DNA from 2 places in the Micromonospora sp. II genome. Region 1 is predicted to be linked to the other one. Evidence: riboswitches for the same ligand, from Rfam matches in the RefSeq annotation. Region 1 holds a riboswitch; the other holds the start of a gene.

What was found. Region 1 has a riboswitch for thiamine pyrophosphate ahead of thiE (thiamine phosphate synthase). Riboswitches for the same ligand answer to the same signal wherever they lie in the genome.
Region 2: it holds a riboswitch for thiamine pyrophosphate, as region 1 does, so the genes downstream of both, A8711_RS09325 (ECF transporter S component) here and thiE (thiamine phosphate synthase) in region 1, are expected to answer to the same signal.

What each region holds. Positions count from the first base shown of each region.
Region 1 covers NZ_LYXF01000015.1:85,971-89,373, forward strand. The annotation lists gene thiS (sulfur carrier protein ThiS) at 1-56, opposite strand, end outside; gene thiO (glycine oxidase ThiO) at 47-1,177, opposite strand; gene thiE (thiamine phosphate synthase) at 1,171-1,797, opposite strand; TPP riboswitch at 1,792-1,903, opposite strand; gene A8711_RS09170 (DUF559 domain-containing protein) at 2,022-2,933, shown strand.
Region 2 covers NZ_LYXF01000016.1:12,474-15,876, forward strand. The annotation lists gene A8711_RS09315 (sugar isomerase domain-containing protein) at 1-743, opposite strand, end outside; gene A8711_RS09320 (alpha/beta fold hydrolase) at 740-1,576, opposite strand; TPP riboswitch at 1,653-1,759, shown strand; gene A8711_RS09325 (ECF transporter S component) at 1,835-2,425, shown strand; gene A8711_RS09330 (ABC transporter ATP-binding protein) at 2,534-3,403, shown strand, end outside.

The sequences.
Region 1 (3,403 bases):
GCGACGGTGACGCCCTCGGGCAGCGTCCGGCCGGTGCCGTTGACGATCAGTTCCACGTGCGCTCCTTCCCGAAGCGGTCCGGGGTGAAGGGGGCGAGCGCGGGATCCGGCTCGCCGGTGACGATCAGCTCGGTGACCAGGTCGGCGGTGACCGGGGTGAGCACGATGCCGTGCCGGTGATGTCCGGTCGCGGCGAGCACACCCGGCTGCCCGGGCAGCGGCCCGATGATCGGCGCGTTGTCCGGCGTACCGGGGCGCAGCCCGGCGACTGCCTCCACCAGCTCGTACTCGACGAGTTCCGGCACCAGCTCCGTGGCGGCGCGCAGCAGTGTCAGCACGCCACCGGCGGTGACAGCGGTGTCCGCGCGCTCCTCGACCGTCGCCCCGACCACGACCTCGCCGCTGTCCCGGGGCACCAGGTAGACCGGCTCGCTGTCCGCGTACCCCCGGATCACGTGCCGGAAGCCCGGCGGACCGCCGCCCGGCGCGCGCAGCCGCAGCACCTGGCCCTTCACCGGGCGGACCGGCAGGCCGGTCAGCGCCGCCGCGCCGCAGCCGGCCGCGACCACTGTGACCCGCGCGTCCACCTCGGACAGCGCGCCGACGCGCGCCGGGCGCAGCTCCACGCCGGCGCGTTCCGCGGCCGTGCGCAACGCGGCGACCAGCCGCCGCGGGTCGACCTGGTGATCACCGGGGGCCACCGCGCCGCCGCGCACGCGCGGCGCCAACGCCGGCTCGCGGTTGCGCAGCTCCGACGGGCGCAGCGGCGTGATCGGCAGTTCCAGGCCCTGCTGGTACGACCACAGCCGCCTCGCCTCGGCCAGGTCGTCGGCGGTGAGCCCGACGACGAGCGTGCCCTCGGTGCGGTAGCCGATGTCGACGCCGCTCGCCTCGGCCAGCTCGGTCGCGAAACCGGGCCAGCGGGCGGCGGACTCGACGAGCAGCGCGGTGAGTTCGTGCTCACCGAAGTACGCCTCGGCGACCGGCGACAGCATCCCGGCGGCCACCGACGACGCGCCCGACCCGGGCCGGTCGTCGTGCACCACCACGCGCAGTCCACGTTGCGCGCACCGCCACGCGATCGCCCACCCGACAGGCCCGCCCCCCACCACCGCCACGTCGTTAAGGAAGGGCCCCCTGTTAACGCCTCCGGTAGAGGAAGGGCCCCCTGTTAACACGTCAGGGCCCGCAGCAGCTCGGCGGTGGCGTGCGCGGGATCGGCTGCCCCGCTGAGCGCGCCGACCACCGCCACCCCGTACGCCCCGGCGGCCCGCAGCGCCGGCACGCTTGAGGCGGTCACCCCGCCGATCGCGATCACCGGCACGGTCACCGCTTCGGCGACCGCGCGTATCCCCTCGGGGCCGATCGGTTCCGGCAGGCCGAACTTGGTGGTGGTGACGTGGCACGGGCCCACGCCCAGGTAGCTCGCGCCCGCGTCCACCGCGGCCCGGGCGGTCACCGGTTCGCGGGCGGTCGCGCCGAGCACCGCGTCCGGGCCGAGCACCCGGCGCGCGGCACGCACCGGCAGGTCGTCCGCGCCGACGTGGCCACCGGCGGCGTCCACCGCGAGCGCCACGTGCAGCCGGTCGTTGACCAGGCACTGTGCGCCGTACGGCCGGCAGGCGTCGACCACCAGCCGGGCCAGCTCGTACGCCTCCCGGTCGGTGGCGTCGTCCTCCACGCGCACCTGCACGACGAGGTCTGCGCCCGCCACGGGCAGTGCGGCACGCAGCACGGCGAGCGGGTCACGCCCCGGCCGGGTGTCGGTGATGAGATGCAGTCGTCCCAGGGACAGCACGGCAACGCTCCTCCCTGCGCCGGCATTACCCGGATCAGGTTCGACGGTCGGGGGCTCCCAGCCCCCCTCTCAGCCCGGTCCGCACCGGGCTCCCGTGGGTCACTTGCGGCCTACCGTACGACGCCTCCCGCCCGTACGGAAGCCCGGGTGAGGTTTTTCCCAGGAACCAGCCGTCCGCCGGATCGGGGCAGCGGGTGACCGTCCCGTCACGACACGCTGCCTGGGTGTCCGTTCCCGCCCGTGTTCCGCGCCGCCTGGCGATCCTGCCGTTCCGGGGCAGCCGTGCCGTCTCCGAAGGGCTACTCACCTGGACGATGCTGCGCGGGCAGACCTGGATCCGCCTGCGGCCGGACGTGTACGTGCACCGGGACGGGTACCGCGCCGACGACCACCGGATGTGGTGCGAGGCGGTGGCGTTGCGCCTGCCGCCGGGTGCCGTGCTGGCGGGGCGCAGCGCCGCGTGGTTGTTCGGCGCGGACGTGCTCCCCCGCGACGCGCCGGTGACAGTACTGTTGCCGACTGCTGCGCGGCTGCGACCGCACCCACGGTTGCGGTTGGTCCGGTCACCGCTGCCGGAGCGGGACCGCACCCTCGTCGGCGGGCTGCCGGTCACCACGCCCCTTCGCACGGCGTTCGACCTGGGCCGGCAGGGCTCACTCGCCGAGGCGTTGGTCGCCGTCGAGGCGCTGCTGCGTCGCCGGGCCGTGAAGCTGCCCGCCCTGCGGGCCTACGCCGCCGCCCGGCCGGGCTGGCCGGGCGCTCCGCTGTTGCGCGAGGTGCTGGCGCTGGCCGAGCCGTTGAGCGAGTCCCCGATGGAGACTCGCCTGCGGCTGCTCCTGCTCGACGCCGGCCTCGGCCCGCTCACCGCCCAGCACGAGGTACGCGCCGGTGGACGCTTCGTGGCCCGGGTGGACCTGGCCTGGCCGGCGCTCCGCATCGCGGTCGAGTACGACGGCGACCACCACCGCGAACGGGCTCACTTCCGCCGGGACGTGGCTCGCCTGAACGCGCTGCGCGCGGCCGGGTGGCTCGTGCTCCGCTTCACCGCCGACGACGTGCTACGCCGGCCCGACGCCACAGTGGCCCTGGTACGCCAGGCCTTGGCAGAACGTCGTGCCACCGAGGCGAACCACTGATCCGCGCCCGCCGCCACGAGCCTCACCCCGCTACGCCCCCGGCCCGCCACACGTCACCGCTGGCCCCCATTTCGCCACCTACCACCCACCGGGCCACCCACCACCCACCACCCACCGGGCCCCCGGTTACGCCACCTACCACCCACCGGGCCCCCGGCTCGCCGCCCGCCACCCGTTGGTCCCCGGCTCGCCACCCGTCGAGCCGCCCGAGACACCACGGGCGTCAGAGGCCCGCCCTCAAACACCCATCGCGTTCCACTCGTCGCCAGATCCAGCCCCGAGTGGAACGCCATGGGTGTCTCAAGGCCCTTATGACACCCATGGTGTTCCACTCGTCGTGAGCGCTGCCTGTGGGTGGCACGCCATGGGTGGCTGACGCGTGGGCGAGCCTTGATGGGGCGCAGGCCGCGCCGGCGCGCCCCCAACCGAGGGCGCACAGTCCACGTGCGGGCGGAGCCGAACGCGTGGGT
Region 2 (3,403 bases), on a different contig from region 1:
CCGCGGCGGATCCGCCCCGCGTACCGTGCCTCCAGCTCGGCGTTGTGCTCGTCGCCGCCGGTGATGTTCGCGGACAGGTAGACCGGCGGACGCTCCCCCGCCGCGACCAGCCGGGCCACCACCTCGGCGACGATCTGCTGGGCCAGCAGCGCCGCGGTGATCGACGAGACCGCGCCCACCGCGCCGCCGCCCGGCAGCGGCAGCGTGGCGTCGCCGTACGGGGCGCCGTTGTCCAGCACCACGTCGGCGAAGTCGGCGAGCTTGCGGCCGGACGGGTGCCGCGACGTCATCCGGGCCGAGTGCTGCGCCGACGTGATCGCCACCAGCCCGTGCCCGCGTTCCTTCACGATGGACGCGAACTCGACCATCGCCCCGTTCACGCCCGAGTTCGAGGCGAGCACGAACACGTCCTGCGGCCGGATCGGCGCCAGCTCGTAGAGGCGGTGCGCCACCGCCGGGTCGCGTTCCAGCTTCGGGCCGAGCACGTCGGCCGGGTCGCCGCCGACCAGCACCAGGTCACGCAACGCGATCCGGTTCGTGGGCACCAGCCCGCCGGCCCGACCGGCGATCTCCATGGCCAGCGCCTCGGAGTGCCCGGTGCCGAACGCGTGCACCACACCATCGGCGCGCAGCGCCGCCGCGATCAGGTCGGCCGCGTCGGCCACGTTGCGCCGCTGTTCGGCGGCGACCCGGCCGATCGTCTCGGTCACCACCGCCAGGTACGCCTCGGCGCTCACCGTCATGCCTCCTCCGTTCCTGCGCACCGGGCGAGGATCGCCTCGGCCAGCCGGCCGGGCGCCTCGTCCGGGATCCAGTGGCTGACGCCGGGCAGCGTCACGAATCGGTAGTCACCTGTGACGTGCGCGGCGCACGCCTGCGCGGCCGTCCGGCCGATCGCCACGTCCTTGTCGCTCCAGACGAACGTGGTGGGCACCCCGACCGGGGCGACCGCCTTCATGTCCGCCCCGGTCATCGCCCGGTACCAGTTCAGCGCCGCCGTCAACGCCCCCGGCTCGCGCATCGGCTCGGCGTACCGGGCCACCGCGCCGGCGTCGCCCACGCCGCTGAGCAGCTTGCGCAGCGTGGCACCGTTCCACGCCAGCAGCACCTTTTCCGCCGTACCGGGCTTACGGAACAACGCTATGTACGCGGACTTGACCTTCTGCCGCGGGTCGGTGGCGAGCGCGTGCCCCATCGCGGCCGGGTGCGGCACCGACACCGCGGTCAGCGTCCGCACCCGCTCCGGGTGCGCCGCCGCCAGACCCCACGCCACGATCGCGCCCCAGTCGTGGCCGACCACGTGGGCGCGGGTCACCCCGAGGGAGTCCAGCACCGCCGCCGCGTCGGCCACCAGCTCCGGAATCCGGTACGCCCCGACGTCCGCCGGCCGCGCGCCGGGCGAGTAGCCGCGCTGATCGAGCGCGTACGTGCGCAGCCCGGCGGCGTGCAGCGCGGGCGTCACCGCGTCCCACTCGCCGGAGTGCTGCGGGAAGCCGTGCAGCAGCAGGACCGGGTCACCGCCCTCGGGGCCACCGGCGCGTACCTCGAACGTCAGTCCCCGCGCATCCACCAGCATGATCGCCACCATACCGACACTCGCCCTGCTGGGCCGGGGCCCGTGGTCGGTGCTAGCGTCTGCGACGAGACAACTTCACATCCGACAGGGGAGCGCACAGCGCTGAGAGTGCGGGCCGGTGCCCGCAGACCCTCGAACCTGATCTGGGTAATGCCAGCGCAGGGAGTTCGGTCGACCTCCAGCCGCGTCGCCGTCCGGTGACCACCGGGCGCGGCGTGCGTCTTCTCCTGGTTCACCTCGACGAACTGGGAGCCAACCGTGAACCACAACGACAGCAACCGCTGGCGTACCGTCGACATCGTCGTCGCCTCGGTCATCGCCGTCACCTTCGGCGTCGTGTTCCAGCTCTGGAACATCCTCTGGAAGGGCAGCGACGGGCCGTTCGCCTTCTTCGCCCCGCTCCAGTCGGTCATGTACGGCGTCTGGCTCATCCCGGCCGTGCTGAGCGCGCTCATCGTCCGCAAGCCGGGAGCGGCGCTGCTCACCGAGACCGTCGCCTCGGCCGTCTCGGTGCTGCTCGGCTCCCCCTACGGTGCGATGGCGATCCTCCAGGGCGCGGTGCAGGGCCTGGGCGTCGAGGCGGTCTTCGCGGCCACCCGGTACCGCCTCCACCGGCCGCTCACGGCGGCGCTCGCCGGCGCGTGCGGCGGCCTCTTCGCCACGCTGTTCGACGCTCTCTACTGGTACCCCGGCACGAGCTGGACGACGTTCCGGCTGCCCTACATCGCGTTCGGCGTGCTCAGCTGTCTGCTGGTGGCCGGCCTGGGTGCGGTGGCCCTCACCCGCGCGCTGGCGAACACCGGCGTCCTGGACCGCTTCCCCGCCGGCCGCGACCGCGCCCTGGTCTGAGGCTCGCCCCGCCCCGGTGATCAAGGAGTTTGCGTCCGCCGGGCACGGTTTTCCGGACGCGAACTCCTTGATCACGCAGGCTGGGCCGGGAGAGGGGGTGGGCGGGCGGTGAGCGGGGTGGTGCTGCGGGGGTTCGGGTGGCGGCACGGGGGACGGAAACGCTGGGCTCTGCGCGGGGTGGATCTTCGGGTGGAGAGCGGCGAGCGGGTGCTGCTGCTCGGACCCTCCGGCGCCGGTAAGAGCACGCTGCTGGCGGCGCTGGCCGGGCTGCTGCCGGAGGACTCCGGCGAGCAGGAGGGCACCGTCGAGATCGACGGGCTGGACCCGCGCAAGGCCCGCGAGCGCGTCGGCATCCTGTTCCAGGATCCGCAGACCCAGCTCGTCATGGCCCGCTCCGGCGACGACGTGGCGTTCGGGCTGGAGAACCGTGGCGTACCCGCCGGGGAGATCTGGCCCCGCGTCGACGAGGCGCTGCGCCGGGTCGGCTTCCCGTACGACCGGGACCGGCCGACCGCCGCGCTCAGCGGCGGCGAGCAGCAGCGGCTCGCCCTGGCCGGCACGCTCGCGCTGCGCCCCGGACTGCTGCTGCTCGACGAGCCCACCGCCAACCTCGACCCGGCCGGCGCCGCGCTGATCCGCCGGGCCGTCGCGGACGCGCTCGACACGGACACCACGATGGTCCTGGTGGAGCACCGGGTCACCGAGGCGCTGCCGCTGGTCGACCGCGTGGTGGTGCTGGAACCGGGCGGCGGGGTGCGCGCCGACGGGCCGCCCGCTGCGGTCTTCGCCGCGCACGGCGACGCGCTGGCCGCCGCCGGGGTCTGGGTACCCGGCCACGTCACGCCACCCCGGCACGCCACCACGCCGCCCGGCGACGTGCTGCTCACCGCGGAGCGGCTCGGCCTGACGCCGCGGCTCGACCCCACCGATCTTCGGGTACGCGCCGGCGAGGCGCTCGCCGTCCTCGGCCCCAACGGG